2 regions of the Dorea hominis genome follow, and region 1 is predicted to be linked to the other one. Evidence: riboswitches for the same ligand, from Rfam matches in the RefSeq annotation. Region 1 holds a riboswitch; the other holds the start of a gene.
The links. A riboswitch is a leader RNA that binds a small molecule or an ion and turns the genes downstream of it on or off. The one in region 1 is predicted to bind FMN.

Region 1 (8,563 bases):
CTTGTCCGGTTACGAAATAAGAAATGATAAAATCATCTACGGACATGGTAAATGCAATCAGCGCTCCGGACACGATTCCCGGTGTGATCTGTGGCACAATAACTTTCGTCAGAGCCTGCCACGGTGTCGCCCCAAGGTCCATTGCCGCATCTGCCAGGTTCGGATCCAGTGAGCGGATCTTCGGCATCACGGAAAGCATGACATATGGGATACAGAATGCAATGTGCGCAAGCAGCATCGTCACATAGCCTTTTTCCACACGGAATGTGATAAATAACAGCATAAAGCCAATCGCTGTTACAATTTCCGGGTTCATAAGCGGCAGATTATTGACCTGATCCATCAGATCACGCACAACTTTTTTTGACTTACTTATTCCAATTGCAGAAATTGTTCCTACAATTGTGGAAATAATTGTAGCCAGCACCGCCACACTGAATGTTGTAGAGAGCGCCTCCATCATATCGCTGGAATCCAGCATATGCCGGTACCAGCGCAGTGAAAATCCGGTAAAGCTTGTCAGTGATTTTCCATCGTTAAATGAAAAAATAATCATATATAATATCGGAAGGTAGAAAAAGATGACTGAAAGTACCATCAAGATCTTCCCGATCCGTCGTTTCTTTTGTTTCATCTTTTATACCCCCTTTCCGCCCTGATTATGCTGCTCCACTTTCCGTACAGCCATCATCAGAAGCATCATAATAATCGCCATGATCATAGACACCGCACTTCCAAAATTCCACTCTCCGACTGTGATAAACTGGTTTTCGATCATATTTCCGATGAGGAAATACTGACCGCCTCCAAGCAGCTTCGGAATAAAGAACGAGCTGACTGCCGGAAGGAATACGAGCGTAATTCCATTAATTACTCCCGGCATGGAAAGTGGCAAAGTAATTCTGCGGAAAGTCTGTGCGGGACTGGCCCCGAGATCCGCACTCGCTTCGATCAGCGAATAATCCATCTTGCTTAAGGACGTCTGGATCTGCAGGATCATAAACGGAAGGAAGTTATATACCATACCGAGCAGTACGGCGCCCTCTGTATAGAGAAGCTCTACATTTCCAAGTCCGAAAAATCCAAGTATTTTCTGAAAAATACCACCGTTGCTCAGAAGTCCGATCCATGCGTATGTTCGCACAAGCATGTTGATCCACATCGGCAGTGTAATGCATAAAATCAATATATTCTGTACTTTTTCTGTGCTTCTTGCTATATAATATGCGATCGGATAGCCGAGAAGCAGACATAAAACGGTTGTCTTCACCGCAATCAGTATGGAACGCCAGAGGATTAATAAGAAATCCGGATCGGTAAAAAATTTGGCATAATGTTCCAGTGTGAACGAGAAAGAAATGATGCTGTTGCCTTGATTCATTACAGAATACAGTGCGATCAGTGCCATCGGAAGAACAAGCATCATCACTGCCCACACGATATACGGCCATGCAAGCTGCTGAAAACGTTTCATCTAGTACACCACCTTTGACATGACATGAATATCTTCCGGGAAGAATGTCAGGCCGACCTCCTGTCCTTCCTCCGAATAATCAGTCGTATGGATCTTAAATTCGCGACCGGTTGTTGAAAATGTGATCTGATATACACCTTCTGTCACTTCTTCCGGTTCAAAGTCATAATCTACACTGATGTCCACACTTTGATCTTCATCGCTTAACTTCCAGCCCTGTGCATTTGCCCATGTTTTCAGATCTGTATCCAATGCCTGTGAATCATTGATCTCATCTACTGTTTTGAAGAAGTTGAACGCCATAACCGCTTCATTTGCCTTTTCATTCTTAACGAACGGCTGGTTGACTACAAAGATTGTTCTCTCGATGCTTGTTCCATCTGCGGTTGTAAATGTAACCGGATACTGTCCTTCTTCTTTCTCCAGTTCGTATTCTACTTTTGCAATGGATATATAATCATCTGTCTCTACTTCCCATGCCTGCGCATTGGAGAACGCGATAATCTCTTTATCATCCATTTCTTCCACATCGTCAACATCAACATAGAAGTTGTTTGCACTGATTTTTTCTTTTCCGTCTTCACTTGTCACTTCGTGGTTGCGGATGACACGCATATTTACCGTAACGCTGGTCCCCGGAACTGTCTCCACCATGATTTCATAATGAACACCTTTGAACAGCACACTCAAAACTTCTCCGGTCATCTTACCGTCTTTTACATCTACAATATCAATATCTTCCGGACGGATGACAACGTCTACTTTTTCATTCTTCTTAAATCCATAATCCACGCAGTCAAATACAATATCATCAAACATGACTTTATAATCATCAATCATCGTTCCTGATAAAATGTTGCTTTCACCGATAAAGTTCGCTACGAAACGGTTTGCCGGTTCATTGTAAATATCCTGCGGCGAACCGATCTGCTGGATCTCACCATTTTTCATAACAACGATCTTATCCGACATCGTAAGTGCCTCTTCCTGATCATGTGTTACGAAAATAAAGGTGATACCGACCTCCTGCTGGATCCGTTTCAACTCATACTGCATCTCTTTTCTGAGTTTCAGGTCAAGCGCAGCAAGCGGCTCATCAAGAAGCAGCACTTTCGGCTCATTGACAAGCGCTCTTGCAATTGCAACACGCTGCTGCTGGCCTCCTGAAAGCAGTGTTGTATTCTTGTCTTCAAATCCTTCCAGTCCGATAAGCTTTAACATCTTCATGACTTTCTGGTCAATGATGTCTTTTCCGACTTTTTTTATCTTAAGCCCAAATGCAATATTTTCATAAACACTCAGATGTGGAAAGAGTGCGTATTTCTGAAACACCGTGTTCAGTTCCCGCTCATACGGCGGCTTATTACTGATCTCCTCGCCATCAAAAATCACACTTCCTTCGTCTGCTTCCAGGAATCCTCCCAGAATCCGAAGAAGTGTTGTCTTACCGCAGCCACTTGGCCCGAGCAGTGTTACAAATTCATTTTCATAAATGTCAAGATTGATTCCTTTTAACACAACCTGGCTGTCAAAACTTTTGACAATGTTGCGGAATTCAATGATCTTATTCTCTTCCATCTCACGTCTCCCTTCTATAATCTGTCAGCTATAATATCTCAGCCTTTTATCGTTCTCGTCTGTTTAAAACATCGGCGGGTTGGTGATCCACAATACTTTTGCTTCCCCGCTCCCATGATTATATAAATAATGGCTTCTGGAACCATCCATATAAAACGTTTCCTTCGCCTTTACTTTATATTTCTTCTTGCCACGCACAATTGTTATGCTGCCTTTTAATACATAGCCAAATTCTTCTCCCTGAAACGCCGACACTTCCCGGCTTTTCTGATGTGGCGCCAATGTTAAAATAATAGGCTCCATCTGGTTCTTTTGTGCATTAGGCACAATCCACTCAATCTGAAAACCTTCCTGTTCATCCACAAAAAAATCCTGCTGTCCGAATACAATCTGATGCTCTTCTTCCTCATGGAAAAAGTCTGACAGATTACTTCCAAGCGCTTCCAGAATATCTTCCAGCGTTGCGATACTCGGCGTTGTCAGATTTCTCTCCACCTGGGACAGAAAGCCTTTTGACAGCTCGCTTCTGGATGCCAGATCATTCAGCGTCAGGTCATTTTGCAAACGCAGTTCTTTCAATTTCTTTCCGATATCCACCCTATCACCTCCGAGATATATTTTCGTTCTGGAGTTTTCTATTACTATACTTTATGTTCAAAATTACCGAACAAAGTTTATTATACACGGTTACGGGAATATTTCAAGAGATTCACAGATTTTTTGAAGCCTGGTTCTAGTTTTTTTGGATATTTTTTCAAAAAAATTAAAACCTGTATTTCCCACCAGATGGCAACTTGCTGAAAACTGCATTATAATACAAGCAAGGACAGAACCCTAAAAATCAAGGCTCTGTCCTTCTTTTTTTCATCATTATCTAATATTTTCTTCTATCTTCCCATATGGAATATCGGGCTGATCTTCTTATAGATCAAAAATACGATCAACGATACCAGCACACCTTTTAACAGGTTAAATGGCACGATTGCAAAGATTACAAGCGTTGTAACGCTTGTAATGTGGCTGTTCACTGCTGTTCCCATGCCAACCAGTGCATCCATCGGCATCTGGAACGCTTTTGCATAAGCCGGTAATAATACGTATGCATTAAGGAAACATCCAAGGATTGTCATAAATAATGTTCCGCTAATCATACCAACGATAGCGCCTGTGCGGTTATGCTTTTTCTTGTAGATCAGACCTGCCGGTACCACAAATGCGCATCCGATCAGGAAGTTAGCAATCTCACCTACCCCTGCTGTCATGGTTCCATTTACCGCAAAGTTCAGAATGATCTTGATGAATTCAATCGTTGCTCCTGCCAGTGGTCCCATTGCAAAACATCCGACTAATACCGGAACTTCACTGAAATCGATCTCGTAAAAAGATGGTGCAAACGGAAGCGGAATCTCGAAAAGCATTAATACTAATGCAATTGCAGATAACATTCCAACCTGTGCCATTACACGGATCTTTGTCCTGTTCTTTGTCTGTGCTGCTGCCATTGTTTTTGTACTTGTACTCATATGTTGGTCTCCTTTAAAATACTTATATTTAGAAAGAAAACTTCCGGAACTATGCATTACATCTTGCTGAAGTTTTTATATAGTAAGAAAATCAATTTCCTATTGCAACAATAAAACCCCGGTATCAAACAAAATACCGGGGTAATAATATTGCTTTTTCTATGCATAACTCTTCTCTCATCCAGACTTTACTGTCGGTATCGGAATTACACCGATTCAGCCGGTACGTATCATACCGGGTCGCGGACTATACCGCCGGTTGGGACTTTCACCCGACCCCGAAGAATCTTTCTCTTTGTTTTTTATTATAGTGCTGTACTTCTTAAATTGCAAGTGAAACTTTTCCGAAGTATTATCTCACACAAACATCCATTATGTCTGACTTTCAAAAATCTAAGACTGTCTGTCACCTGCCGACTTCCGGTCTTCCGGAAGTTCCTGATAACGGATACGTTCGAAAGTAAATCCCTGACCTCGCACTTCATTGATCTGTGTGATCGTAATAAATGCGTACGGATCGATGCTGTGGATCATTTCTTTTGTGGAATACAGTTTCCGGTTCGGAATGATGCACATAACACCTTTCTGTTTTTCATGACGATAACCGTTTTCAATATAGATCATCGTTGTTCCAAGATCGAGCTTGGATAATAAATCTTCCCGGATCTCTTCGTATTTCTCAGATATGATAAACAACTGTATCTGTGAAGTTCCAAGCAGCATCACCTTATTTAGTAGTACCGTTGTCAGCACCAGATTCAAAATACCGTACATCACCTGTTCTGAATTAGAAAAGAGGATCTGTGAAGAAAGCACAATAAAATCAACCACATACATAAGCGGTGCCAGTGGAATATGTGCCACTTTGTTCAGGATCAGTGCTATGATATCGGTTCCGCCTGTAGAAGCACCAACTCTTACAATGATACCAATTCCAATTCCCATAAGCACTCCCGCATAAATTGCGGACAGCAGCTGATTATCTGTCAGCGTTGTAATTCCCGGTATCTTCTGGACAACTGACAGGCAAAGCGGATATAAAAATGTACTTACAATCGTTGTAACTGCAAATTTTTTTCCGAGTATAAAAGCTCCTGACAGGAACAATATGACGTTTACACCTAATAATACAACCGATAGGGACATCGGCACATAATGTGTGATCGTAAGTGCAATACCGGTTGCGCCTCCCATGACAATACCTGTTGGTACGATAAATGCTGCAACTGCAAATGCCAGAATGATATTCCCCAATAATACTCCGGCAAGTGTGAACAATGTTTTTCCCCAATTTTTCTGCATACTAAACACCTCTCGCTTTTTTGTATTTTTTATTAAATTACTTTTGTAAAATTATTTTATTGAATACCTTTCATTGTCAGCTGGATTCTCTTTTTCTTAAGATCCACACTTAAAACTTTGACATCCACGATATCACCAACGCTTACTACTTCCAGTGGATGTTTTACAAATTTCTTATCGCTTAATTCTGAAATGTGTACCAGTCCGTCCTGATGGACACCGATGTCAACAAAGGCTCCAAAATCAATGACATTTCTCACTGTTCCTTTTAATACCATGCCTTCTGTCAGGTCTTTCATTTCCAGAACATCCGTGCGGAGGATCGGTTTTGGCATCTCATCTCGCGGATCTCTTCCCGGTTTCTCCAATTCTTTTACAATATCTTCCAGTGTGATCTCACCGATTCCAAGCTCTTCTGCCAGACGTTTTTTATCACGGATCGTAAGTGATAATCCTGTCAGTTTTCCTCCTTTGATATCATCTACGGAAAATCCCTGCTTCTTCAACAGTTCTTCTGCTGCCGCATAGGACTCCGGATGCACGCTGGTAGCATCTAACGGATTATCTCCGTCCTGGATACGCATAAAACCTGCACACTGTTCAAATGCTTTCGGTCCCAGCTTTGCTACTTTTAATAATTGTTTCCGGTTTGTAAATTTGCCATTTTCTTCACGATATACAACGATATTTTTGGCAATCGCAGAAGAAATACCGGAGATATAGGAAAGCAACGGTGCGGATGCTGTATTCAGATCGACACCGACTTTATTTACGCAATCTTCTACAACACCGGAAAGTGCTTCGCTTAATTTCTTCTGGTTCATGTCATGCTGATACTGTCCGACTCCGATCGATTTCGGATCGATCTTCACAAGCTCAGCAAGCGGATCCTGCAGTCGTCTTGCAATGGACGCTGCACTTCTCTGCCCGACATCAAAATTCGGGAACTCTTCTGAAGCAAGTTTACTTGCCGAATATACAGAAGCTCCTGCTTCATTTACAATGATATACTCTACTTTTTCCGGAATCTCTTTTAATAACTCTACGATAAACTGCTCAGATTCTCTGGATGCAGTTCCATTTCCTACTGAGATCAGTGATACGTGATACTTCGGAATGATCTTCTTTAATAAATCTTTGGACGCCTGGATCTTCTTCGGTGTTGTCGGTGCAGTAGGATAGATGACTGTTGTACCGATAACTTTTCCGGTCGGATCTACAACTGCAAGTTTACATCCGGTTCGGAATGCCGGATCCCAGCCAAGCACGGTTCTTCCTGTGATTGGAGGCTGCATGAGAAGCTGCTCTAAGTTCTTTCCGAACACTTCGATTGCTCCATCCTCTGCTTTTTCCGTCAGTTCACTCCGGATCTCCCGCTCGATTGCCGGTGCGATCAGACGTTTATAACTGTCCTCTGCTACTTCTTGAAGTACCGGAGTCGTATACGGATTATCTGTGCGGATGATCTGTTTTTCCAGATATCGTAAGATATCATCCTGCGGTGCTTCTACTTTTACAGTCAGGAACTTCTCTTTCTCTCCACGGTTCAGCGCAAGGATGCGGTGTCCCGCCAGCTTGCTGAGTGCTTCTTCAAATTCGTAATACATCTCATAAACCGACTCCTGTTTTTCGTCCTTTGCAGTGGAAATAAGAGTTCCTTTCTGCATGGTTCTCTTACGGATCCAGCTTCTGTATGCCGCTTCATCAGACACTGCTTCTGCGAGAATATCCTTCGCGCCGTCCAGCGCATCTTTGACTGTCTCTACACCTTTTTCTTTATTAACATAGTCTTCTGCCAGCTTCTCCAGCGGCTCTTTTGCTTTCTGTAAAGTAATCAGTGCTGCCAGTGGCTCCAGTCCCTTTTCCTTCGCAATCGTCGCACGGGTTCTTCGTTTCGGGCGATACGGACGGTAGAGATCTTCTACCACGACCAGTGTCTGTGCCGCAACGATCTTTGCTTTCAGCTCTTCTGTCAATTTTCCCTGTTCTTCTATACTTGCCAGTACCTGTTCTTTCTTCTCCTCTAGATTCCGTAAATAGGTCAGTCTTTCATATAATTTACGAAGCTGTTCGTCGTCCAGTGTACCAGTTGCTTCTTTTCTGTATCTGGCGATAAATGGAATTGTATTACCTTCATCGATCAATTTTACAGCCGCTTCTACCTGCCACTTTTTTACGCCTAATTCTTCTGTAATCTTCTGATTGATATCCATAATTATATCCTTTCTGAATGTTACTTTCTGTGGCTTTCCACAATCTTTCTTATTATAGCGAAAATGTCTCTTTCTTGCAATGGAACAGTAAATACAGAGTTCACTCTGTTTTATTGAAAACAGCTATTTATTATGTTATACTTAAGGTTATCATAAAAGAAAAAGGAGATTCTTGATCATCATGAATCAAACAGTACAAACAAAACCATTGTCCAAGCAGCAGCAGAAGTCTATGGAAACGAAAGCTCGGATTTTCGCCGCTGCCAAAAATATTTTACAAAAAGACGGATATGAAGCATTGTCGATTAAAAATATCTGTGACGAAGCTGGGGTTTCCAACGGAAGTTTTTATCATCATTTCAAAACAAAAGACGATCTTCTTTCTTATTATATAGAAGAGCAGCCGAGCATCAATCCGGATTTTCTTGATCTTCCGGCTTCTCCGGCTGAAGCTAAAGAAGCGATCATCTACG
Region 2 (8,563 bases), on a different contig from region 1:
CATTATCCTGCAGACAATAAGCCTTTAATTTATTAACCAGACCGATTCCGCGTCCTTCCTGCCGCATATATAAAAGTACTCCACGTCCTTCTTTTGCAATTTCTTTCATGGAACATTCAAACTGCTGTCCACAGTCGCAACGGAGAGATCCAAATACATCTCCGGTAAGGCACTCCGAATGTACCCGGCATAACACATTTTCTCCCTCTCCGATCTCGCCCATAACAAGCGCAATGTGATGTTCCTGATTCAATTTATTCACATAACAATACGCAGTAAATAATCCGTATTTTGTCGGCATCTTCGTTACTGCCTCGCAGGAAACGAGTGTTTCTTTTACTTTTCTGTACTCCTGCAGCTCTTTGATAGTCATTGTCGGAATTCCATGTTTTTCTGCAAATGCTTTTAATTCGCTTGTACGCATCATCGTACCGTCTTCCTTCATGATCTCACAACACAGCCCACATTCTTTAAGCCCGGCTAAGCGCATAAGATCTACGGTTGCTTCTGTATGTCCGTTCCGTACCAGCACACCGCCGTCTCTTGCAACCAGCGGGAACATATGTCCCGGTCGCCTGAAATCTTCCGGTTTTGCACCGTCTTCAATGCATTTTCTTGCTGTAAATCCACGTTCCTCTGCTGATATTCCGGTTGTTGTATCCACATGGTCAATAGATACGGTAAACGCAGTTTCGTGATTATCTGTATTGTGTGCAACCATTGGTGCCAGTGAAAGGCTTGCTGCTACTTCTTTGCTCATCGGCATACAGATTAGCCCTTTCGCATGCACTGCCATAAAGTTTACATTTTCTGTTGTCGCATACTGTGCCGCACAGATCAGATCACCTTCATTCTCTCTGGTCTCGTCATCCATAACAAGAATATTTTTCCCATCCCGCAATGCTTGTAAAGCATTTTCTATCTTTTGAAATTCCATAGTTTCTCTCCTTCTATTTGACTAAATTATTAATTCTCTGCTGAACCTGTCATCGACAGTTTCCTCTTGATCTCCTGTCTGTTAATACCCGTAACGTTCCAGAAATTCTGCCGTAATTCCACCTGATTTTGAAGATTTACCATTTTTTCTATCTGTATTTCCTTCTGGTTTCTGCAAATTACTGTTCCTTTCCCGCAAGAATTTTTCCACATATTTTCCGATACAGTCTGTTTCCAGGTTTACCGGATCCCCCACTTTCTTTTCCTGCAGTGCAGTATGATTCAGTGTATGTGGAATAACAGATACCTGAAAGGTTTTATCGTCAACTGCCGCTACTGTCAGACTGATTCCATCGATTGTGATCGATCCTTTTTCTACTATGTAGTGTAGTATCCCAGCTGTTGTTTCAACCGTATACCATATTGCAATACTGTCTCTTTGCATTTTGCGGATTGTGCCTGTCCCATCGATATGTCCACTGACAATGTGACCGCCAAATCTTCCGTTTGCCGCCATTGCCCGTTCCAGATTCACTTTGCTTCCTCTTCTAAGAAGTTTAAGGGAAGTCCGGTTCATTGTCTCATGCATAACATCTGCACAAAAACTGTCCGTGTCATATTTCGTCACTGTCAGACAAATACCGTTGACGGCGATGCTGTCTCCTATATGAATATCTTTTAATATTTCCTTTGTCTGGATCTGAAGACGGATTGAGGCATCTTCTGTCCTGATACTGCTTACCTTTCCAACCTCTTCTATGATTCCTGTAAACATTTATATTTCACATCGCTTTCTATTAAAAAATCTTCTCCGATCTGTTTGAGCCGACTGTTCACCAGTTGATATGCATCTGCCGGTTCATCAACGCCCATACCGCCTACCGGTCCGATTCCGGTGCCCCCGAAAATCTTCGGTGCAATATAAGTCTGTACACGGTCCACAATCTGTGCTTCTAATGCATTTGCATTTAATGTGCCGCCTCCTTCCAGCAAAATGCTGTCAATTCCAAGTGCTCCGATTTTCTGTACAAGCTCTTTAAGATCTATTTTCCCATTCTTCTTACTGACCACCAGAACTTCACAGCCTGCTTTTTGATAAAGTTCTATTTTCTCTCGGTTTGTTTCACATGTTGCAAAAATTGTCCTTACCTGCCTTGCTGTCTTCACAATCTGCGAACCCGTTGAAGTGCGAAGTGACGTATCACAAATGATACGGACCGGATCTTTTCCATTGGCAATCCGGCAGGTCAAAAGCGGATCATCTTTTCTGACTGTTTCACTTCCTACCATGATCGCCTGATATTCCAGTCTTGTTTTCTGAACGCACATTCTTGCCGTCTCACCGGTAATCCATTTGGATTTTCCGCTTGCAGTTGCAATCTTTCCGTCCATCGTCATTGCATATTTCATTAATACATAAGGAATTTTTGTTGTTATATATTTCCGAAAAATATGTGTCAGTTCCATGCATTCTTTTTCCAGAACCCCAACTTCTACTTCCACGCCTTTTGATTTCAAAAGCGCAATACTTTTTCCCGCCATCAAAGGATTCGGATCTGTCATTCCTACAACAACTTTTCGAATCCTGTGTTCTAAGATTGCTTCCGTACATGGCGGCGTCTTTCCATAATGACAACAAGGTTCCAAAGTCACATAAAGAGTTGCTCCTTCCGAAGATTCTTTACAGTTCTTTAATGCATTGCGCTCTGCATGCAGTCCGCCATAATATTCGTGATAACCTTCCCCGATAATTTTTCCGTCTTTGACAACCACCGCACCTACCAGCGGATTCGGGTTCACTCTTCCCTTTCCTTTTTCAGCAAGCGTAATCGCACGCTGCATATAAAATTCTTTCTCATCTGTCATTCCTTTTTCACCTCCTGTTTTCTACAGCAATAAAACACGCTTTGCGAGTTTTATTTGCTGATTAGCGGTCGTTAAATGCAACCATTCAAGCATGGCGCATTTTCCTCGTCGCCATAACAAAAAAGAAAATGCCTTGAATTCTACCTCATTCAAGACATTTAAAAGTTTCTTTTGATTATTTTATCAGATATAAAATATAAAAAGCTCTGAAATGGATGTTCATTCCAGAGCTAAATGTTCAAATCTGATTCTTCGTATTGCTTATCAAAGATTCTTCTCATCTTCTTTCATCCAGACTATACTGTCGGCTTCGGAATCTCACCGAATCATACCTTACGGCTCGCGGGCTTTACCGCCGGTAGGGACTTACACCCTGCCCTGAAGATAGTTATTCAATTGACTGCCTTTATTATAGCACTGCGCAAGAATCTGTCAAGAGAGAGTTTTATCCCCACACTTCTTCTGCTACTTCTTTAACGAGTGCAAGTTTTGCCCATTGTTCTTCTTCTGTAAGTTTGTTTCCAATCTCGCAGGAAGCGAATCCACACTGCGGACTTAAACACAGACGGGAAAGTGGTATATATTTTGCAGCTTCATGAATTCTTGCAATAATCTTGTCTTTGTCTTCCAGTTGCGCAGATTTTGTTGTCACAAGTCCGAGTACAACTTTCTTCTCGCCCGATACGGCTGCCAACGGCTCAAATCCACCGGAGCGCTCATCGTCAAATTCCAGATAATATGTGTCTACATTTTCTCTTGCAAATAATACTTTTGCAACGCTGTCATATGCTCCGCTGCTTGCATAAGTAGAATGAAAATTACCGCGGCATACATGTGTATTGATGATCATATCCCCTGGTTTTCCTTCAATTGCAAGATTATTAATACGAACAAGCTGCTCTTTGATCGCTTCCAATCCTTCTTCATCTGTTCCGAAAAATGCTTTTGCATTTGGATCTACCAGCATGCCCCAGGAGCAGTCATCTAATTGTAAATTTCTGCATCCTGCTGCATACAGATCTTTGATCACTTTACGGTATCCTTCTGCAATATCCTGCACCAATTCTTCTGTATCTTCATAATATTTGCTCGTATTCGGCATTGCAAATGGCATGATCATCTGTTCTAAAAACTGTGCCGGAGCAGGAATTGTCTGTTTTGCAACTGTGTTTTCATCTTCCAGTGCTTTCACAAAACGGAAATGCTCTACAAACGGATGCTCTCCTGTTACAGCTACTTTTCCTGTCAGGTAAGTGTCATCGATCATAGCTGCTTCCCCGTGGAACGGAAGTCCTGTCTCTGTTTTGCTGTGTCCGACTCCGTCAAATCCCCACATGAAATCCAGATGCCAGGTTGCTCTTCTGAACTCTCCGTCTGTGAGCACTTTGTATCCTGCTGCCTTCTGTTTTTCAACCAGTGCGCGGATTTCCTGATCTTCTACACTTGTCAGTCCTTCTTTTGTAATGGTTCCTGCCTCATATTTGCTTCTTGCCACTTTCAGCGCTTCCGGACGCAAAAAGCTTCCTACATAATCATATCGAAATGGTGTGTTCTGTTTTGCCATTGTAATTCCTCCTCTGTAATCTATTTTTATTTGCTTTGGTATCTTGTGTACAATGGCTATTATATCGGCATTCCTGTTATTCGTAAAATACACAAAAATAGTTGTTTGTCATAACTTTAAGCTATATCAAGCAACTATTTCTTATATGCATTATTTATAATTAAACGCTAATAAACTATGGTGACAGCGGATTTGTAGCATATTTCCGCAGTGCCTTAAGATACGCATCTCCAAGTTTACTCGGATGAAATTTCTTATGCAACAGAATTCCAATCTCCATCTCCCCTTCTTCATCCAGCGGAACTGCAACAATGTCTGAACTATTCAGATTTTCATCAATCACACCACTGCATACCGTATATCCATTCAGACCGATCAGCAGATTAAATAATGTTGCCCGGTCTCTTACACGGATATTTTTCGGACGCTCTACCATGCTGAATATTTCCTCCGAAAAATAAAATGCATTATGCTCTCCCTGTTCAAACGACAGGTACGGATATGGTTTCAGTTCTTCCATTGTCACGCTTTTCCTGCCTGCAAGCGGACTTCCGGAACTTACAAAAATATGCGGTCGTGCGACAAACAGTCTCTCAAAGCAGAGATCATTCGACTTCAGAAGCTTGTCGATCACCGCTTCATTAAAGCAGTTCTTATATAAGATTCCGATTTCACTTTTCAGACTTGCCACATCTTCAATGATTTCATATGTCTGTGTTTCGCGTAGAGAAAAATCATATTTTTCATTTCCATATTCTTTAATCAAGTCAACAAAAGCGTTTACTGCGAAAGAATAATGTTGCGTCGATACACAGAATTCCTGTTTTCTGGCACTTTTATTCATGTATTTTTCTTCCAGAAGTTCTGCCTGTTCCAACACCTGTCTTGCATATGCAAGAAATTCTTCACCGTCTTTTGATACAACAATTCCTTTGTTGGTCCGCTCAAAGATCCGCACATGCATTTCTTTTTCCAGCTCTTTGATTGATTTTGTCAGACTCGGCTGTGAAATAAACAGTTCTTTTGCAGCTTCTGTCATCGTACCTGCCTTTGCAACTGTAACTACATATTTTAATTGTGCCAGTGTCATCCTCCCTGCTCCTTTCTGTGTGGCATTTGGTGTTATCATACTTTCTTTTTCCTTTCATTGTCAACTTTTTTTGCTTCTTGTCTTGAATCCCCTATTACCCTCCGCTATAATAGGTTATTGATGATTGGAGGAAAAAAATATGATTTCTACAAAAGGCAGGTATGCCCTTCGCGTTATGTTAGATCTTGCCATGCAAGATCCTGAGCGTTATATTCCGCTGAAGGAAATTGCCTCAAGGCAGGAACTCTCAGAAAAATATCTGGAGATCATCCTGAAAACACTTGTAAAACAGAAACTATTACGGGGTATGCGTGGAAAAGGCGGCGGATATCAGCTGACACGTGCACCGAAAGACTATACCGTTGGCGAGATTCTCATGCTTACCGAAGGTAATTTATCTTCCGTAGCCTGTCTTGCACCGGATGCTGAATCCTGTGACCGTGCTTCGTGCTGTCTCACATTACCAATGTGGCAAAAATTCGATTCTATGGTGCATGATTTCTTTTTTGGCATTACCTTAGCCGACCTTTTGGAAAATCGCTCTGGTCAAACAACAGAAAATCAATCACAGGAGTTGTAACAAATGAAATTTATTAAACAATTTGGCATTATTCTTGCCATCTCTTTTATCGGAGAGATTATGAATTATCTGATTCCTCTCCCGGTTCCGGCAAGTATCTACGGTCTTGTTCTGATGCTTCTCTGTCTGCATTTTGGAATTGTACATATTGATTCCGTGAAGGATTCCGGCAAATTTCTCATAGAAATCATGCCACTCATGTTCATTCCTGCGGCCGTAGGTCTGATCGAATCCTGGAAAACCATCGGTTCCAAAATCGGAACTTACCTTATTATAACGGTATTATCTACCATCTTTGTTATGATTGTCGCCGGTCACACGACACAGGCATTTATCCGCTTTTCAAAAAGCAAAGACAATCAGGAAAGGAAGGACTCATGAATTTTTTTGAAAACTCTGTCTTCTTCGGCGTCACAATAAGTCTGATCGCTTATGGCTTTGGTCACGCCCTACAGGGCAAGTTTAAGCTGGCTATACTGAACCCGCTCCTCATCTCTGTGGCATCTATTATCGCCCTGCTTGCGGTCACCCACATTGATTACAAAGCTTATTACAGTGGCGCACAGTACCTGAGTTATCTGCTCACGCCTGCAACCGTCTGTCTGGCAATTCCATTGTATGAACAGTTCGAGCTGCTGAAGAAAAATCTGGCTGCTGTCATATGTGGAATCTTCTCCGGAGTTTTTGCATCCTTATGTTCCATTCTTGCAATGGCTGTATTCTTCGGCTTATCCCACAAAGAATACATTACATTCCTTCCGAAGTCTATTACAACAGCAATTGGCATTGGTGTATCAGAAGAGCTTGGCGGATATGTGACATTAACGGTTGCCGTAATTATCCTGACCGGTATTCTCGGTAATATTATTGCGCCGTTTATCTGTCGCCATTTCCGAATTACAGAACCGATTGCACGCGGAATTGCTATTGGAAGTGCTTCGCACGCCATCGGTACTGCAAGAGCTATGGAAATGGGCGAGATTGAAGGTGCAATGAGCAGTCTTTCCATCGCGGTGTCGGGACTTATCACAGTTATCGGTGCATCCATATTTGCACAATTTATGTAATATCAAATAACTATGGAGGATTCTTTATGCGAAAACTTGTAATTTATCTTTCGAGTTATAAAAAAGAGAGCTTTCTGGCTCCCTTTTTCAAACTTCTGGAAGTCGTTTTCGATCTGATCGTACCACTGGTTGTGGCACGGATCATCGACGTGGGCATTGTGAACAATGACCGCATTTACATTTTACAGCAATTTCTTATCCTGCTCCTGATGGCAGCAATCGGACTTGCCTGCAGCTTTACGGCACAATTTTACGCCGCAAGAGCCAGCGTAGGCTTTGCTACAAAAGTAAGACAGGCTCTGTTCGACCATATTCAGACGCTTTCCTTTACAGAGCTGGATACACTTGGTACAGACACGCTGATCACAAGGATCACCGATGATGTAAACCAGGTACAGAACGGTCTGAATCTTGGGCTTCGTCTTCTTCTTAGAAGTCCTTTTATTGTAATCGGTGCAATGGTTATGGCATTTATGATCAATGTGCGCTGTGCCCTGATCTTTGTTCTGGCGATCCCGATTTTATTTGTCGTCGTATTTTCAATCATGCTTGTCAGCATCCCGCTTTTCAAAAAAGTACAGGGACACTTAGATCATGTAACCGGGCTTACGCGCGAGAATTTAACCGGTGTACGTGTTATCCGGGCTTTCTCCCAGGAAGAAAGCTCTGTCCGCGACTTTGACAGTGCCAACCTCGCTCTGACAAAATTAAATGAATTTGTCGGACGTATTTCTGCATTGTTAAATCCACTGACTTATCTGTTGATCAATATGGCAACGGTCTTTCTGATCTACAAAGCCGGAATTGAAGTAAATCTTGGAAATTTAAAGCAGGGACAGGTCGTTGCACTTTATAACTACATGGCTCAGATTATTGTGGAGCTCATCAAACTGGCTTCCCTCATTATCACTCTGAATAAATCCATGGCATGCGCAGATCGTGTAGCTTCTGTCTTCAGCCTTTCTTCTTCCATGACTTATCCGGAAGAAACAAAAGCGGACAATGACAATACCGACACAGCCGTTGCTTTTGAGCATGTCAGCTTTACTTATGAGGGCGCAGGTGCCGCCAGCCTGAGTGACGTTTCATTTTCTGTAAAGAGGGGACAAACCGTCGGCATTATCGGCAGTACCGGAAGTGGTAAGTCTACACTGGTAAATCTGATCGCCAGATTCTACGATGCAACTGCCGGTTCAGTTTTTTTAAATGGAAAAAACATAAAAGATTACAGCCGCAATGATCTCTGCGACAGAATCGGCGTCGTTCCGCAGAAATCCGTTCTGTTCAAAGGCACCATCCGCGATAATCTCCACTGGGGCAATCCGGATGCAACAGATGAGGAGCTCTGGAATGCACTGGATATTGCACAGGCAAGAGATGTTGTAGAAGCAAAAGAAGGTTGTCTTAATTTTGATATTGCACAGAACGGACGTAACCTCTCCGGCGGACAACGTCAGCGT

Region 2: another riboswitch for FMN. It lies ahead of ribD (bifunctional diaminohydroxyphosphoribosylaminopyrimidine deaminase/5-amino-6-(5-phosphoribosylamino)uracil reductase RibD); the one in region 1 lies ahead of H8S07_RS10785 (ECF transporter S component).

The regions. Positions count from the first base shown of each region.
Region 1 covers NZ_JACOOY010000014.1:36,239-44,801, forward strand. Annotated here, with positions in the region: gene H8S07_RS10765 (extracellular solute-binding protein) at 1-634, opposite strand, end outside; gene H8S07_RS10770 (ABC transporter permease) at 638-1,474, opposite strand; partial or broken gene H8S07_RS14785 (ABC transporter ATP-binding protein) at 1,973-3,052, opposite strand; gene H8S07_RS10780 (helix-turn-helix domain-containing protein) at 3,116-3,649, opposite strand; gene H8S07_RS10785 (ECF transporter S component) at 3,940-4,575, opposite strand; FMN riboswitch at 4,741-4,865, opposite strand; gene H8S07_RS10790 (YitT family protein) at 4,969-5,877, opposite strand; gene H8S07_RS10795 (Tex family protein) at 5,934-8,090, opposite strand; gene H8S07_RS10800 (TetR/AcrR family transcriptional regulator) at 8,272-8,563, shown strand, end outside.
Region 2 covers NZ_JACOOY010000015.1:28,505-37,067, reverse strand. Annotated here, with positions in the region: gene H8S07_RS11210 (bifunctional 3,4-dihydroxy-2-butanone-4-phosphate synthase/GTP cyclohydrolase II) at 1-937, opposite strand, end outside; gene H8S07_RS11205 (riboflavin synthase) at 1,019-1,711, opposite strand; gene ribD (bifunctional diaminohydroxyphosphoribosylaminopyrimidine deaminase/5-amino-6-(5-phosphoribosylamino)uracil reductase RibD) at 1,693-2,802, opposite strand; FMN riboswitch at 3,078-3,192, opposite strand; gene H8S07_RS11195 (5-methyltetrahydropteroyltriglutamate--homocysteine S-methyltransferase) at 3,248-4,366, opposite strand; gene H8S07_RS11190 (LysR family transcriptional regulator) at 4,542-5,456, opposite strand; gene H8S07_RS11185 (RrF2 family transcriptional regulator) at 5,596-6,036, shown strand; gene H8S07_RS11180 (CidA/LrgA family protein) at 6,040-6,417, shown strand; gene H8S07_RS11175 (LrgB family protein) at 6,414-7,103, shown strand; gene H8S07_RS11170 (ABC transporter ATP-binding protein) at 7,130-8,563, shown strand, end outside.